3 regions of the Halomonas sp. GFAJ-1 genome follow, and region 3 is predicted to be linked to each of the others. Evidence: predicted binding sites of a transcription regulator. Region 3 holds the regulator's gene; each other region holds the start of a gene.
What was found. Region 3 encodes FNR, which switches genes on or off when oxygen is low (the NO sensors DNR and NnrR bind a similar motif). Its sites were predicted from a motif close to TTGATNTANATCAA; they were not measured.
Positions count from the first base shown of each region.

Region 1: hemN (oxygen-independent coproporphyrinogen III oxidase) is a predicted target of FNR. The motif match lies at 3,419-3,432, and genes of this name have one in related genera.
Region 2: ccoM (cytochrome c oxidase subunit CcoM) is a predicted target of FNR. The motif match lies at 3,830-3,843, and genes of this name have one in related genera.

Region 1 is NZ_AHBC01000025.1:35,710-41,576, forward strand. Features, by position in the region: gene MOY_RS06705 (SulP family inorganic anion transporter) at 1-611, opposite strand, end outside; gene MOY_RS06710 (TIGR01244 family sulfur transferase) at 662-1,093, opposite strand; gene MOY_RS16895 (hypothetical protein) at 1,170-1,385, opposite strand; gene hemN (oxygen-independent coproporphyrinogen III oxidase) at 1,871-3,256, opposite strand; gene MOY_RS06720 (Rrf2 family transcriptional regulator) at 3,601-4,047, shown strand; gene MOY_RS06725 (NnrS family protein) at 4,044-5,264, opposite strand.
Region 2 is NZ_AHBC01000038.1:125,754-131,620, forward strand. Features, by position in the region: gene MOY_RS10495 (SEC-C domain-containing protein) at 1-1,676, shown strand, start outside; gene MOY_RS10500 (AmpG family muropeptide MFS transporter) at 1,684-3,051, opposite strand; gene MOY_RS10505 (FKBP-type peptidyl-prolyl cis-trans isomerase) at 3,179-3,697, shown strand; gene ccoM (cytochrome c oxidase subunit CcoM) at 3,902-4,027, shown strand; gene MOY_RS10510 (RNA-guided endonuclease InsQ/TnpB family protein) at 4,416-5,573, shown strand; gene MOY_RS10515 (hypothetical protein) at 5,840-5,867, shown strand, end outside.
Region 3 is NZ_AHBC01000005.1:20,278-26,144, forward strand. Features, by position in the region: gene MOY_RS01880 (putative nucleotidyltransferase substrate binding domain-containing protein) at 1-752, shown strand, start outside; gene MOY_RS01885 (DNA polymerase III subunit epsilon) at 758-1,408, shown strand; gene ttcA (tRNA 2-thiocytidine(32) synthetase TtcA) at 1,492-2,403, shown strand; gene fnr (fumarate/nitrate reduction transcriptional regulator Fnr) at 2,390-3,142, opposite strand; gene hemN (oxygen-independent coproporphyrinogen III oxidase) at 3,201-4,628, opposite strand; gene MOY_RS01905 (sulfite exporter TauE/SafE family protein) at 4,804-5,499, opposite strand; gene ccoS (cbb3-type cytochrome oxidase assembly protein CcoS) at 5,496-5,723, opposite strand; gene MOY_RS01915 (heavy metal translocating P-type ATPase) at 5,720-5,867, opposite strand, start outside.

The DNA of each region.
Region 1 (5,867 bases), on a different contig from region 3:
AGCCACTGCTGTAGGTGTTTACGACAGACCAGCAAATAGCCCCACACGCCTAAACCAATCATTAACGTGATGACGTTCACCTGCTGCCACTGGCCGAACAGCGCCGCTAATAACTCAATTACGTTATGACCGGACGCCTCAACCCCTAAAATATGCTTGAGCTGACTAATGGCAATTAAAATACCTGAGGCGGTGATAAACCCTGAAATAACGGGATGGCTTAAAAAATTCACTAAAAAACCCAGCCGCAGTACGCCCATGGCAATCAAAATAAGCCCTGAAAGCGCCGCCAGCACCAGCGCGGCCCCAATGTATTCCGGGCTACCAGGTGTCGCAAAACCGCTTAACGCAGACGCTGTCATTAGCGCAGCAACGGCCACTGGCCCCACCGCTAAACTCGCGCTGGTACCAAAAATGGCATACAGCACTAGCGGCAGCATGCTGGCGTATAACCCCATTTCCGGGGGCAGCCCTGCCAACAACGCATAGGCCAGCGCTTGAGGCACTAGCATAAGCGTTACTATCACCGCTGCCAGCGCATCCCGAGAGAACTGCGCTTGCTGGTAGCGACGTAGCCAGCCGACTAATGGCACCCAACGCTCAAGTCTCATCTTGCGCACTCACGTAGTCACTCGCCCACCGCACACTCCGCGGCGATGTTCTATTCATTAGGCTGATTTTCTAACCCCTCGCGGTGCTCTTCCAAATCAAACCCTGCGGCTTTTGCAGCAGAGAAAAGCACGGCTAGGTCGCACTGTTCGGTATGGCGTTTGGCATACGCCCAAAGATGCGTTGCACGCTTTCCAGAGCGGCAAAACGCTAAAATAGGTCGGGGTAACTGCTGCATGGCCTGTGCAAATGCCTCTACATCCGCGGGGCGATAGTCACCGGGTGCTACCGGAATATGTACCCAGTGCAGGCCTATCGCTTCTGCTTTTTGGCGGTAGGCCGCTTCATCTGGAAACTCGTCACTTTCCCCAGCCTTGCAGTTGCAGATAACTGTTTTGAAGCCTTTGGCTTTAACGTCCTCTAATGCTTCAACGGTGAGTGACGACGTAATCTCGACACCCTTTTCTAACGGCTGTGTTTGCATAGCACTTCCCCTTTTTCATAGCTCTTGTTAAACACTTAATCCCACGCGGCGCCTGCTAAAGCATCCAGTGGAAACTTTACATAACGCTTAACGTTAGCTTCTGGCGACGGTAACCGCCCACCACGCGCATTGACCTGTAGTGCAGGTTACTCGTGCGCTGTTCAGCCACCGTACTTCCCCACTGCGGCTCGCGGCCATCAGGCGTATAGTAGTGCCCCGTAAACAGCCGGGCGGTATCGGGAAGCATCGGGAAGTAGCGTTGAGCATTATGCGTTCCTACGGGCTTCGGCATTAACAGGAATAACGATAGCTCATTTTGTTATATAATGCGAACCGTCATGCTCTATTATTCCAGTAGCAACGCTCAGCCTGCCATGAGGTGTACGGCTAGCGCGAAGCCAGCCAAGGCTAAAGCCTAGCTAGACCGCGCCAGCTTGTGTTGGAAGTAGCTGCAATGCTCAAAATACACGCACAAAAAATTCGTTTTTGGCTGGGATAGCGGCGGGCAAATGCACGTTCTGCACTCAGGGGGCTGCAGTTATTTTACGAATCAGGGTGAGAGCTCACCAATACAGGCTTGGAGATTCATCCGTTTATCCACATCTAGCAGGTTATCAAGGCGGTTAACGCACTCCATCCCAATCGTTTGCATAAGGTGACTGACAGATAAGTCGCTACGAACAGGAACACCCCCTTTGATTCAAGCTTAGTCGCGAATAGCGAAGAGCAACTCCTCCATGTTCATATTAAGAAATAGATGCGGAGTAGCCTTGGAAATCATACGGTCCGCGAGTAGCGATTTTCCTTCGGCGTTAGGTAGGCATCAAACGCCATGGCCAGGTTACGGATCATTAACCGACCCGAAGGCAGCACTTCGATTGCATCGTCGCGAAGGGCGATCAAGCCGTCAACAGCCATCTCTTCCAGGCTCGCTAGAGCACGGGCAAAGTAGCTGCGAAACTCGATCCCGTGGCGGGCCTCAATAGCAGCAAACTCAAGACGCCCATGACACATCAGGGTATTAATGACATCGCGGCGCAGGCGGTCATCATCGCTGAGCTGATAGCCACGAAAGACAGGTAAACGCCCCTCCTCCATGCGGTGCTGGTACTGTGCTGTCTCCTTGACGTTCTGACTGTAGGTGTCGCCCACCTTGCCGATGGAGGTAGTGCCCAACCCGATCATGTCGCAGTCAGCATGGGTGGAGTAGCCCTGGAAGTTGCGCTGCAGCGTGCCGTTTTCACGGGCGAGGCTCAGCTCGTCATCTGGCAGGGCGAAGTGATCCATACCAATGTAAACGTAACCGGCGGCGGTCAGGCGATTGATCGTGAGCTCAAGCAGCTCTATCTTCCGCTCTGGCGGCGGCATATCCTCAGGGCGAATCAACCGCTGAGCCTTGAACAGGTCGGGTAGATGGGCGTAGCTGTATGCGGCAATGCGGTCCGGTTTCAGGTCAATAATTTTGGCCAGGGTGGTATCGAAACTCGCTACCGTCTGCAGCGGTAGGCCGTAGATTAAGTCCACACTGACCGATTCAAAGCCGGCATCGCGAGCCGCTTGAACCAGCAAGACCACCTGCTCTTCGCTTTGAACGCGATTCACCGCTTGCTGCACCTCGTGATCAAAATCCTGCACGCCAAAGCTCAACCGATTGAACCCCAGCGCGTACAGTTCATACACCTGCGCTGGGGTTACGGTGCGCGGGTCTACCTCTAGCGAGAATTCTCGCTCTGCAGGTGCCGCAAAATGGAAGGCTTCGTCCAGCGCAGCCATTAGCTCGCCTAGCTGGGCGTTACTCAGGTAGGTTGGTGTGCCGCCTCCCAGGTGTAGCTGGGTCATCCGCCGGGTGCTATCGAATAGTGCCCCCTGAACGCGAATCTCCTGTTTTAGCCACTGGAGATACTCAGCCGCACGCTCGGTGTTGTGGGTGATGATCTTGTTGCAGGCGCAGTAGTAGCACAGGCTTTTGCAGAACGGGATATGCACGTAAACCGATAGTGGCTTTGGTTCTTCAGCCTGATTACTGCGCTGGGCAGCGCTACGGTAGTCGTCCTCAGCAAACGCCGCATGAAACTGCGGAGCGGTAGGATAGGAGGTGTAGCGGGGACCCGGCCGGTCATACTTTTCTACCAGGGGGCGGTTGAACAACTGCTCATCTAGCATAATAGGAAAAGGTCTCTGAAAAGGGTCCTTGAAAAAAGATCTTTAAAAAAGGTCTCTAGAAGTGAACGCAGCAAACGCTGGTTAATATTCATACAGTATACGTTTTAAAAGCCCCCCTGCACTTACCCTCACCTGCTCTCGATGCTTGCCAGTTACTCAACCATGACCTGAGTCAAAGAGCGGCAACAAATAGGCGACTCAAACACTCAGGCATGCACTGTAATATCGACGAGATCAGTCATACTCACCCATGTTCTCATTGCAACCTACTGAACATTCATACAACATGCTTTTTATGACTGGCTGACTTATAGCTTGATTACCCACGGAGCAACGCCAACTCCATGCATCTCACCCGATTCACTGATTATTCGATACGCGTATTGATCTTTCTTGCTGCCAAGGGAGAGGAGCGCTCTACTATTCATGAGATTGCCGAGACCTTTAATATATCGCGCAATCATTTGATGAAAATCGTTCAGGCACTTAGCCAGAAACAATACGTTACCGCTATTCGCGGCAAGAATGGCGGCTTACTGCTGACCCGCGACCCCGCAACCATTGTGTTAGGCGAGCTGGTACGGGAGATGGAGCATGACATGGCGTTAGTGGAGTGTTTTCATAGTGATAACGCCTGCACCATCACGCCAGCCTGTCGACTTCAATCGATTCTTAAGGATGCGTTGTCCGCATTTCTAGACGAACTAGATAGCTACACACTGGCTGACTTGTTGGGCAATCAACAACCTCAGCTGGCGCAACTTATGCGCATTCCTACCGTCAGTGCTTAGCACTCTCTAACCTCCTGCCCGTCGACGCGCGCCTGCATTAATGGCAACGTGTAGTGCACGAGAAATATAACGTAGGCCAAGCACCAGAAGATGATGCTTAGCGTGTAGGCCCAGTGGGTGATCTGGGGAAATAGCGCCAACATGGCTGAACGCATGACGGCTGCTATTAACATCAGCCCCAGCGCTACGCCGATTCCCGGCAGGGCGCGTATTGGTCGACCGGTGTGGCCTAGTGACACCCGAGCCATCATCGCTAACATCATAACGCCCATTCTCCCAATACTTAGCGCGTGAATTGCAAGCTCAGTGCGCATTAGCCTCATAAGCGCTAATACCCACATGACGAGGCCTAAAGGAATGAAGGCGTAGCTGCCATGCAACCCCCATAGCAATGGTTCGCGCCAGCTGTGCAGCCCACCCCAGCGTGCCATGCGAAGTGTGTTGGCCAATGCCGCTAAAACCATCGCCCCACCCATTAACATCGTAGGAACGGCAACGCCCAGCATGATGGCCAACTGCAATAATACGACGCCCGCCGTACTCGCCAGCGTAACACCTTCCAGTACGGGAATCGGCGCTGGCTTGGGCCGCCCTAAACGGTTGGCGGTAAACATAGCAATCACCCGCCCGCCTACGACGGTCATTAAAAGCGTGATCAACAGCACAGCTAAGTAGGCCGCTTGGCGAATCAACTCGGCATTGCCATTCATCAACCCCAAGTGCATCGCCAGATTAGCCATCGCAAATAGCGCCAGCACAGGGATGAAGATCAAATTGCGCCAACGCTTCGCGGTGATCACTAATTTCGCCATCACGATGGCAACCACCGGCAGAAACGCAAGGTCGACCATCAGTACTAGCCAGCCCGGCAACGCCATGGGAAAGGCCATTAGCAGCCGCCCTAACAGCCATAACCCTACTAGCGCCAACAGCGGCCCGCCGCTTAAGCTTGGCAATCCAGTCCAGTTGCGCACCGCCGTTAGTAAAAACCCCGCAACCACCGCCGCCGCAAAGCCGAATAACATTTCATGCTGATGCCAAAAAATTAGGCCGCCATAGGGGCGCAAAAGGGTATTGCCGTGCCAGAACGCTAACCACACCAACATCGATGCCACGCTGAACAGCGCAGCCAGTAGGAAGAAAGGCCTAAAAGCTAGGCGCACAAATGGCAGATGCTTAAGCGTGGAGGCGGGCTGGGATGAGGCGGTCGTTGGCATGGCATAATCACGACTAATTTACTTGGAAATATCATTGTGCGCCTCGCAACCATCGAAAACTATGACAAGCATCAAAAATACATCTTATAGTTTTTAAATGCGCTAGCCGCCCCTAATGGCGGTCGCCGCTTCAATATTGCCAGTACCCAGCAGGCGAGTGTCTTAATTCGCTCTTTTATTCTGGAACCCAAGGATGGCGACACAGCGGCCGATCATGAGCTTGGTCAATATATCGGCGTGCGTCTCACGATTTTCGCGTACCGATAAGCCTTTTATAGCGTTGCCATAGCGCTCCATAACTACCTGCCACATATTAAAAATTAGCGTTCTGAGGCAGTATGACGAAACAAGTTTTTTAGGGCTAGGTAGCTTTGGGGCATGCTCTCACCTCGCCCAACTCCTTTTAATACTCCTTGATGATTAATTATCTCATTCTTAAAACAAGGAAAAACGCCATCAACAATTCGTCCAAAGCAACTAAATTAAACATTATTAACCTTTTTTGATTGCCATTCTTTAGGCTTAATTACATGATGCTAATCGTGGTTTCCGCAGCCAGCATCTATAACAATGAAAATCATTAGATTTTAAATACCCGGGGCA
Region 2 (5,867 bases), on a different contig from region 3:
AGGCGTTAGCGCCCATTTTATGGTCACAAACACCGTTAGAGCGGTTGGATTTTGCCAGTGAACCCTTGGCCACCCCTGGCCGTAACGAGCCCTGCTGGTGCGATTCCGGTCGCAAGTATAAGCAGTGCTGCTATCGCGTTGAGTTCCCAACAGATATCCCCGAACAGATGATGTGGATGCTGTCACTTCGCGAGTGGAAAGGAGCAACGCTAAAAGCGGCGCTTGAGAGCCAGCAGGCGCCTCCCCAGGCGCTTCTAGAAGCGGGGCTCATTGCTGCCGAGAGTGGCCAAACCGGACGTTCAATGCAGATTCTTGAGTCGCTGTTTGATGGCAGCGACTGGTCGCGGCTGCCGGAACAGGCAGAGCCTGCCTTTGAAATCCTCTTGGATATCTATCAAGAGCGGGGCTTTACCCGCAAGCGTGCCGACCTGCTTGACGAGGTAATGGAGCGCGGGCCGCTGTTTTTACGCGGCGTGGCCCTTGAACGGCTCTGCCTCATGCACTTGGACAATGACGACCTGGATAGCGCCCGTGGTGCCTTTGTGAAAGCCCAGCAGGCGCTGCCGGATTCCCCCACGCTTGCCTACATCGAAGCGATGCTGCTGCTGCATGAAGGGCACGAGAGTGAAGCCAAAGAGCGCGCTGATTTTTGGTATCGTCGTTTGGTGCGTCAGGGCGATTTGGATGAAGAACAGCTCGATTTTCTTGCCGCATTGGCTGAAAACCCTGGCGCAACGCTGGCCGACCAGCTGCTTAGCGCTGAAGAGGACATGGCAACACCGCTGGTGTCGTTGCAGGCGCTCTTGGCCGCGCTGCCCACTGCCCCTAAGCTCTCTTTTGAACAAGATGGCGAAACCGGTAGGCTGCTCTACACCACCACCGCACGAGAAGAGTCGCTGTTTGCCGCTTGGCACGAGCAGTTTCAGGTGTTGGTGGATGAAGATGTAGCGTTAGGGTTTCGGGACGACCCCTGGGGCAATGCCATCGAGTGGATGTCGGCGCTTTGTGCCCATCCAGAGTGGTTGGATGCCCCTCAGGTGGTGCAAGACGTAACCCTTGCGCTCACCAGTCGCTTTGGCAGCCTGCCGTGGATGGCGCCAAGCTTGCTGGCGCCGCTGGCGCTTCGCCTTTCTCGCTGGCTGGAGCAGGCACGTGCTGCGGGTGACGGTAGCTTGTGCTGGGATGATGCGGATAACGCCATGCTGCTACGAACAGGGCTGGCGCTAGTGGTGGGTATGGAGCGCGGCGCGCGCCAGCACTCCCGCGAGCTAGCCGAAGAGCTGCTCGCAATAGATCAAGAAGATAGCCTGGGCCTAAAAGAGCTGGTGCTTGACCAACTGCTGCGGGATGACCGCAACGAAGAAGCACTGGCGCTTACCGAGGAGCCCCATAAAGACGACGGCTCGCTCGTGTTAGGGTTACTGATGGGGCGTACCTTGGCACTTTACCGCCTTGAAAAACACGATGCCGCCGAAGCAGCGCTAACCGAGGTGGTTGGCCATAACCGCCACGCCCTGGAGCTGATTTGTGCCGAAAGCCCTCGGCCCTCCTTGCCTTACGCCGATGGCCAGGTTGACCCTGGCTCCCGGGCAGAAGCATGGCAATACCGCACGCTAATGCGTGACCAGTGGCGCACCACCCCAGGCGCTCTGGAGTGGCTGAATAATCACCGCTAGCCGCCCGTTAGCCTGCTTTTACCAGGGGAGCGGGTACCAATTGCTTGTCTCGGCTTATCCAGATGGCTAAAGCGATCGCGGGTAGGCCGAGCAGGGTAGCCACTACAAAGAACGTGGCGTATCCCTGAGCGGTGACGACTAATCCACCAAAACCGCTGAGAAACTTGCCGGGTAGCGTCATTAGCGATGAGAACAGGGCGTACTGAGTGGCGGTATACGCGCGCGAGGTAAGGCTTGAGAGAAACGCGATAAACACCGCGCTCGCCAAGCCGTTAGCCAAGTTATCCCCGACAATGGCCATGACCAGCATCGGCAGTTGCTGACCAGCAAGTGCTAGCGCCGCGAACAGTAGGTTTGTGAGGGTAGCGACCGCAGCGCCGAAGACCAGCAGCGGCCCAATGCCATAGCGCGCTACCAGCAGCCCGCCAAGAATACCCCCAGTGATGCTCATGGCGATGCCAAATACGTTAGTCACATTAGCGATGGTCGCCAGGGAAAAGCCTAAATCGATGTACAGCGGGTTAGCCATGGACGCCATGGCCAAATCGCTAATTCTAAACATTGCAATAAACACTAAAATGCCCAGGGCTTTTACACCGTAGCGCCGGAAAAAATCGGTGAACGGGCAAACAATAGCGCCGATTGCCCAGGCACCAAAGCGGCGCAGCATTTTGGGTTTGCCGCGGCTGGCACGGATAAAGGCCCGCACTTTAGGCTCATGAATAAGTTGAATTGAGAGTGAGGCGCGCTTTGGCTCAGGGCGAATCAGCACGGTAATTACGCCAATACCCACCAGCGCCGCCATGGTGAGGTAGGCGACATTCCAGGAAACTGCTGAGGCGACGTAGAGCGCCCCGGCACCGGCCGCCAGTAGGCCCGCGCGATAACCAATAATATAGGTAGAGGCCATGGCGGCCTGCATATCGTCATCCGCAGACTCGATCCGGTAGGCGTCGATGGCAATATCTTGCGTTGCAGAGCCAAACGCCACCAGCAAGGCAAATGCCGCTACCCAGCCCAGGTTGCCCACGGGGCTTAAGCCCGCCAAGCCAATCAGCCCGGCGGCAATCATCCCCTGGGCCAGCAGCATCCAGCCGCGTCGTTGTCCAAAGGTCCGGGTCAGCAGTGGTAGCGCTAGGCGATCCACAATCGGTGCCCAAAAGAACTTGATGGAGTAGAGCATGCCAATCCAGGCAAAAAAGCCGATGGCGGCTACTTCGACGCCGTCGCTTCGCAGCCACGCTGAAAGGGTGGAGAAAACCAGCAGAAAAGGCAGGCCAGCAGAAAAGCCCAAAAACAGCATGGTAATGACAGGCGCACGCAAATATATAGCAAGCGCAGCAAGCCAACTGCGCTGGGGCGTGGGGGTGGGCATGTTACATAAACTCCAAGAAAATCGGGGCAAAGGCCTGCTGTAAAAAGGCCCGCTATAAAAACGGTCAGTGATAGACTAGGCCAAACATCCATGACAACGCCGACAGCTTACCGGAGAGGAGTTTTCCATGTCGATTACGGCACATCAGGTAGTGACCTTACACTATGTACTTAGCGACGTACTTCACGATGGTAGTACCCACGTGTTGGATGACTCCCAGGCGCGCAGTCAGCCGCTGGAGTACTTGCACGGCCATAATAATATCTTACCCGGTTTAGAACGCGTGCTAGAGGGAAAAGAGGCAGGCACAGAGCTTCGCGTGACATTAGCCCCCGCTGAGGCTTACGGGCTGCGCAATGAAGATTTGGTGCAAGAGGTGAGCCGAGCGTCTTTTGGTAGCGCTGAGCTTGCGCCTGGCAGTCGCTTTCAAACCGAAGGAGAGGCAGGCCCGCAAATTGTAACTGTGCTGAGTATTGACGGTGACCGCGTCACGGTGGATACCAACCACCCCTTAGCAGGTCATACCCTTCGCTACCAAGTAACCGTGTTAGACGTAAGAGAAGCGACCCGGGCTGAACTGGCTAAAGGACATCCGCTTCCTCCCGGAACAGAGCATAGCAAGGTAGAAGATCGCAAAGTGTTGTGAGTGTATGACGTTCAGTTTGCAACTTAAAAGCCCCCTCCACGAATACGACTGCCTCGATAATAAGCGATGAGCATCCTAAAAAATGACATGTATCAAGTTCTTTACCGGCCCGGTTTTGGCTACTTGTAAAGCTTGATCTAGGTCAGTTTCCCCTAACGCTTACCCAGTATGATGAAGTCATACATCACGGCGGGAGGGGAAGCCATGTACTGGGATGATACTGTTATTTTTAGCTTAGTCACTATCGCGTTAGTGATCGCTTTTATGATCGGCTGGGCAGGCTTTGTTATTCGCGATCATCTTCGTAAGGATGAGCGAAAAAAGCCTTAGCGCAATCGGTTGTTACCATCGTCAGGGGAGGGGGCTTACTGTTATCAGTAAGCTTCCTGTTGCCGGCCCATTTGGGTCGGCTTTTTTGTTTTTCGTCTTTTCGTCTTTTCATCTTAAGTTAATATGCGTTGAAAACAGGTGTGTTAATGCCCTGGTATAGTGCTTTTACCATAATAAGTGCTTACCACTGGGGATTCTCTGCCATGAACGCTGCTAGTTTACGTGTTGCGTATGCCCAGCGTTTCAAAAAGCAGGTAAAAACGGGCTTCGCGTATCTATTGATCAATTTGCGCGTCAAACCTCGTATCTTCTAGTGCGAGGAAGGATAGCACGAGGCGCACAGCGCCTCTTGATTGACAGACTATTTTTACCGCGCTAGATTTTGGGAATGAATACCGTACACCGCGCCTATCGTTATCGGTTCTACCCCACACCTGAGCAGGCCGACCAGCTTGCTCGGACGTTTGGCTGTGTGCGGTACGTCTACAACCATTTCCTGCGCCAGCGCACCAATGCTTGGTTTGAGCATCAGGAGCGCATGGGTTACACCGCCACGGCCAAAGCACTCACTACCCTCAAGAAACAGCCGGACACTGCGTTTCTGGCTGAGGTGTCCAACGTCTGTTTGCAACAGTCACTCCGGCATTTGGATCGGGCGTTTAGTAACTTCTTCAAAGGCCAGGCGCGGTATCCCACCTTCAAGAAAAAACAGCGCAAGCAGTCAGCCACCTACATGGCCAACGGCTTTCGCTGGCGCGATGGCAGGCTGTGGCTGGCCAAGCACAGCGCTCCACTTAACATCCGCTGGAGTCGCTGTTTTACCGGCACACCGAGCAGCATCACGGTGAGCTGTGACACGGCTGGCCGTTATCATGTCAGCTTTTTGGTCGAAGAAGCGGTAACGCCGCTGCCGGTGACACCGAAGATGGTGGGCATTGACCTGGGGCTAACCCACCGCGTTATCACCAGCCACGGCGATAAAATCCCCAATCCACGCTTTCTGCGCCGCACTGAACGCAAGCTGGCAAGAGCGCAGCGCCGGTTATCGCGCAAACAGAAAGGTTCTAACAATCGCGCCAAGGCGAGGCTTCGGGTCGCTAAGGTACATGCCAAGCTGGCGGATCAGCGACGCGATGCCACCCATAAACTCTCTACGCAGCTTATTTACGAGAACCAAGTCATTGCTGCCGAGAGCTTGCAGATTAAGAACATGGTCAAGAACCGCGCACTGGCCAAGGCTATCAGCGACGTGGGCTGGCATCAGCTCACACAACAACTGGCGTACAAGGCCGAGCGGTACGGGCGCGATTTCGTTCAGATCGACAAGTGGTATCCCAGCTCGAAACGCTGCTTTCACTGTGGTCATATCACCGACAAGATGCCGTTAAATGTCCGTACCTGGGACTGCCCACGCTGCGGCACCCAAGGCATTGACCGCGATGTAAACGCCGCTTGCAATATTTTGCAATCCGGCAAGGCGATGCTGGCGGGGGCCGACAAGCTCCGTCAGCATGAAAAGGCTACCGTAGGGCCTACGGGACGTTAAGCCTGTGGAGCGTGTGTAAGACCTAAGGTGCTATCACCAAGGGCAACGGGCTACGAAGCAGGAACCTGGAAGGTGACAACCAGGAATCATCGTCTCTTTAGGGCGGTGAGGAGGTCAAAGTCAGTTTTCCATTAGCAAGTGTACATGCACGAGAATTAACCCTCATCAATGGCGATGACACCCGTCAGATCGCTACCGCTTCGCTAATCCAACAGGCAGATACCACTTTCACCCTTTTTGACCCATACCAGGGGCGAGACGTGGAAATGCGAGGCTTTGAATTTCGCGATTTCC
Region 3 (5,867 bases):
CAGACCAGGATAATGGTCTGATTTTAGCGGATGACAGTCAGTGGCCTGACGTGGCCGAGCAAATGCAAACGCTGACGAAAACGCTTATTCAATTAGGTTACCCGCCGTGCCCCGGCAACATTATGGTGTCTAACCCCGAGTGGGTCGGGACAGTGTCTCAATGGAAAAAAAATATTGTGAAGTGGGCCAGTGCCCGGGATGGCGATAGCTTGATGAAGCTGGCGATTCTGCTTGATGCCCACGCAGTGGGTGGGAATCCCACGTTACTAGAGAGCGTGCGGGAAGAACTCTTTGAGCGCTGCTCCCGAGACGAGCTGCTGCTCTCTTACTTTGCCAGAACGGCCCTGCGTTTTTCGACACCGCTGACGCTCTTTGGCTCGCTGAAAAAGCCCCAGCACGGTATTGATATAAAAAAAGGCGGCATTTTTCCGATTGTGCATGGCGTGCGCACTATGGCGCTTGAGCGACGGATTAAGGCAACGTCGACGCTGGATCGTTTAGATGCCCTAGCGACGGATGGCCGGTTGGATCGTCGCTTCGCCGATGATTTGGGGGAGGCATTAGCGCTGTTTACAGAGCTGCGGCTAAAACAGCAGCTTCAAGAGTTGGATGGTGCGTCCGGTACGCGCACTAACCGTGTGGTCGTGCAGGAACTCTCCTCCCTTGAGCGCGATTTGCTTCGCGAAGCGATGCATATTGTTAAAGATTTCAAACAGCGCCTTTCCCACCGATATCATCTGGAGTATTCGTGAGCGGCATGCGATGGTTAGATCGACACGTGTCGCTATTCAGCGGCTCCCTGCGCACCCTCCTGCAGCGAGAAAGCGACCGCCGCCGGTGTGTTGGCTCTCCCTATGCATGGCTATTCCAGCCCTATATGGGGGAAGAGCAGGTGGCCCTTGCGTGTTATGCGTCTGCAGGTGAGCACCCGGTGATTAGTGTGGCAGCAGTGGTGCTGAGCCAGCGCCATGTTCAAACCAGCAGAGCCTGGGTTGCCACGATAGCGAACACCCGTAGCGCAAATGCCGCTACGCTTAGGCGCCATCAACACGTTTATGGTACGACCGTCGCTTTATCGCCCAATGCAGAGAATCTCGGGGCACTGGCTGAGTTTATTGGCAACCGGCCCTTAATAGGCTGGCAAATAGACCGCTCTCTTGATCAGCTAAATATGCAGTTCAAGGAGGCGCTTGGCTTCGGTTTGCCCAATGCGCAGGTGGATGTCGCCAAGCTTCATCATCGCCAGCTGCGACGTTTACACCCCCAGGTAGATATCGGCAACGACTTGGGCGAGGCGCTAGAGCGATGGCAACTGCCCGCAATGAACAGCCACGGGGTGCTAAGTGAAGCTGCTGCGAGTGCGCTGCTGTATATCCGTTTGCAGCGTGAGACTGCCCAGGTGGCTTAAACCCGCTGGGTTTCTGTTGGGTGGAGCTGTCGAGTATTGTTAGAATGGCCGCTGCTTTTTCTACCAGCGGCAGTGCCTATACCATGCAATCTCTTGATTATTTTGACCCGGCGACCATCGATGCCGCCCAAGCGGCCAGCCAGCAATCCCTACCCGACACCCAAGACGCAAAACAGAAGCGTGAATTCAACAAGTTGCAAAAACGCCTGCGTCGCGAGGTGGGTAACGCAATCATCGATTATCAGATGATTGGCGAAGGCGACCGGGTGATGGTGTGCCTATCGGGTGGCAAAGATAGCTACACCATGCTTGAGATTTTGCGCAACTTGCAGCGCAACGCCCCGGTTAACTTCTCACTGGTGGCGGTGAATATGGATCAGAAGCAACCGGGTTTTCCAGAGCACATCCTGCCGCAGTATTTGGATAAGCAGGGGGTGGAGTACCATATTCTAGAGCGGGACACCTACTCGGTGGTGAAAGAGAAAACACCAGAAGGAAAGACCACGTGTGCACTCTGTTCGCGACTGCGTAGAGGGTCGCTGTATGGATTTGCTGAAGAGATTGGCGCTACCAAAATTGCTTTGGGTCATCACCGGGAAGATATTTTAGAAACGCTGTTTTTAAATATGTTTTTTGGCGGGACTTTAAAAGCTATGCCGCCTAAGCTGCTATCTGATGATGGTAAAAATATCGTCATTCGTCCGCTTGCTTACTGCAAAGAGGCGGATATTGCCGAGTTCTCCCGGCTAATGGAGTTCCCCATCATTCCCTGTAATCTGTGTGGTTCGCAGCCCAACCTCCAGCGTCAGGTCGTTAAAGATATGCTGGCAGAGTGGGATAAGAAGCATCCTGGGCGGCTGGAAAGCATGTTTAAAGCGGTGACGAATGTGGCCCCCTCCCAGCTTGCCGACCGCCAGCTATTTGATTTTGCAAACCTTGAAAGCAAACAAGCAGCACTGATGGCCGGGCGCATTCAAGCATTTAACGTGGGGTAGCGGTCTGCTCGTCCTCTTCGGCCAAGATAATTAACCGCTGCATGTCGAGGATATTAATTTCACGCCCTGACACGGCTACCACGGCTTGTTGCTGGAAACGGCTAAGAATGCGGCTGACGGTTTCTACCGCGAGGCCCAAGTAATTTCCCATATCCGCCCGGGACATAGAGAGCCGGAAGCTGTAGGGGGAGTAACCACGCCGACGAAAGCGGTCTGAGAGCGTGATTAAAAAGCTAGCGAGTCGCTGGTCGGCGGTTTTGCGTGATAGCAGGCGCATCATGCGGCGGTCATCTTTCAGCTCTTTACTCATGCTCCGGTAGAGCTGTCCCCGTAGTTCGGGAAGCTCTTCAGAGAGCGTGTCCAAGCGGTCGAAAGGGATTTCACAAACGGTCGTGGTTTCCAAGGCAATAACGCTGCCGGGGTAATAGTTTTCATCAATGCCGTCTAACCCCACCAGCTCGCTGGGCAGGTAGAAGTTGGTAAGCTGGTCGTTGCCATTCCCTTCGCTGGTGACCTGTTTAAGGCTACCCGAGCGAACGGCATACACACTGGTAAACGGGTCTCCCTGGCGAAACAGCGGCTCACCTTTTTTAAGCGGTGCCCGGCGGCGGATAATAGCGTCAAACTGCCCCATGTCCTCAAGCTCAAGGGCCAGCGGTAGGCACAACGAACTAAGGCTGCAGGTTTGACAGCGTGCTTCTTGCAGCAGTGAACGTCGGGGGCTGGCTTGGTGAGGCATGTAATTCTCCGTTTATCATTTGCCATGATAGGCGCCAGGCAAGAGCGCCTCAATAGGGTCACATAATTTTTGAATAACGCTGAGACGACTGGCCGGATAAATAAGCATCGAAGGCCATGGCAAGATGACGAATAAGCAGTCGGCCTGTGGGTGTGGCGCTCAAAGAGAGGCCGTCACGTATCAGCAAGCCGTCCTGTTCTGCCGCGTGAAGCTGCTCAAGAACGGGAGAAAAGTAGTCAGCAGCATCAATTCCCCAGCGCTGGCCTACTGCTGCTAGATCAATTCGCATATCACACATTAAGCGTTCAATAACGTCTCGCCGTATTAGGTCGTCCTGATTTAATCTTAAACCTTTTGCTGTTGCTAGCCTACCTTGATCTAGTGCTGCTTCAAAGTGTTCAAGAGAGGTTGGGTTTTGCGCATAAACGTCATCCACGCGAGAAATGGCTGAGACGCCTAGCCCTATCAGATCACACTGAGCATGGCTGGAGTAACCTTGGAAATTACGCTGAAGTGAGCCGTTGCGCTGGGCAACCGCCAAGCTATCATCCGGTCGGGCAAAATGATCCATACCAATGTGTACATAGCCTGCGCTGGTAAGCATCTCAATAGTCGTATGCAAAATAGCGAGTTTCTCATCGGCACTTGGTAAGTCTTCCTCATTAATACGTCGCTGAGGCGCAAAACGAGTGGGCATATGGGCATAGTTAAACACTGATAGCCGTGCTGGGTTTAGCTCAATAACCTGCTGCAGTGTGTCGGCAAAGCTCTGCTCGGTTTGAAAGGGCAGGCCATAGATCAAATCGAGATTAAGTGAGCGAAAACTTAGACGATGAGCTTCATCCATTAATGTTTCGGTGAGCACTCGCGGCTGCACACGATTAATCGCTTTTTGTACCTGTGGGTTTAAATCCTGTACGCCAAGGCTCAGCCGGTTAAACCCAAGTGACTGTAAGTGGCGTAGGGTAAATACATCGGCTTCCCGTGGGTCAATTTCAATAGCGTAATCACGATCAGGCGACATGGATAAACCAAAGCGAGCGTCTAAACGGTCAATCAGGTCGCTCATTTGTGCAAGCGAGAGAAACGTCGGTGTACCACCACCCCAGTGCAACTGTTGTACTGGCCGCTGAGTATCTAGGTGGCGGGCGGTTAGAACCATTTCACGGTCGAGTCTAGAGAGATATGGCTCTGCCAGCTGGGTGTTTTTGGTAGCAATCTTATTGCAGGCACAGTAAAAGCAAATTTTGCGGCAAAAAGGCACGTGCACATAGAGCGATAGCGGTCTTTGGCTCTGATTGCTACGCTCAAGCGCCTGGGTAAAATCATCTGCGGTGAACTGCTCATTGAAAGCGAGCGCGGTTGGGTAAGAAGTGTAACGGGGGCCGCTTTTGTCATAGCGGCGAAGCAGCGCTTCATCCCAGGCTGTGGCCGGAGGCGCTGCAAGTGTAGGGTGTGAAACGGCAGCAGTGGCATGTGCAGGCATGGAAGGCGCTCCAGGGTTTAAAAGCAAGGCTTGCACCAAGCTTGAATAGCAAGATCAAAAGCAATAGGGGATCACAGGTGTTAATGCCGAGAAAAACAGGCTTAAACGCTGCTAAATGCTAGAACAAGCAAACCATGAAAGCGTTGAGCTGCATCAAGGTATACGCGTCAGGGTGTTAATGGGCGCCATGACCCATCAGCGCCCATAGCTGCCATACCGCAAAACCAATAATAGTCAGTGCAGCGATGCTACGAGTGGCCGGATGGCGTATTAGCTGGCTAAGCTGCTGGGCAGCCAAGCCGGTGGCCAGCAGCGCTGGTAGGGTGCCTAAACCAAAGGCGCCCATCAGCAGTGCACCTTGGAGTGGGTCGGCGATAGCGAGGCTCCAGGCCAGCATGGAGTAGACAAGGCCGCAGGGTAGCCAGCCCCATAGCGCGCCAAGGGTGAATGCCTGGGGAAGGTGCACAACGGGCATCAAACGCCGCCCTAGCGGCTCTATATAGCGCCATAGGTGTCGCCCAATGGCTTCGACCTTAAGCAGACCCTTCCACCAGTTGGCAATATACAGCGCCATTAAAATCAGCATGAGCGCGGCAAAGGCTTGCAGCATAATGCGGGCGGTGGGAGAAAGCGAAATAAGCGTACCCAGCGCCGCCACTAGGGCGCCTGCGACCATGTAGCTCAGAATGCGGCCAGCGTTATAGCTTAGTAAAAGGCCACCCATACGGGCGGGGTGGCGCATGCTTGGCGGTACAGCAAAGGTCAGTGCGCTCATAATGCCGCCACACATGCCGATACAGTGAGCACCCCCCATTAAACCAAATACAAAAGCCGCCATGACCGGTGGTAAATCTAAGCCTGTTGGGTTCATGACGGCGGTTCTGAGTCGTTTGGCTTAGCCTGTTTGCGAGACGCTAATTTACGCTCGTCGCGCTGCTCCTTGGTTAAGTCATTCTCATCGTCATCGAACAGAACGCGGTAGGCGGGCCCTTCAAGATCATCAAACTGGTCGTGCTTAACCGCCCAAAAAAACGCCCAGACGGCGAGGCCGAGCAAGATAAGTGATAGAGGGATTAGCAAATAAAGAATTGTCATGCGTTCACCGGATGGGTAGTCGCTATCAGTGGAGCCGATTGGGTGCGCCAGCGTGACAGGCGCAGCGCATTACCCACCACTACCAGAGAGCTAAGCGACATGCCAATAGCGGCAAGCCATGGTGGTATAAGGCCCATGGCGGCC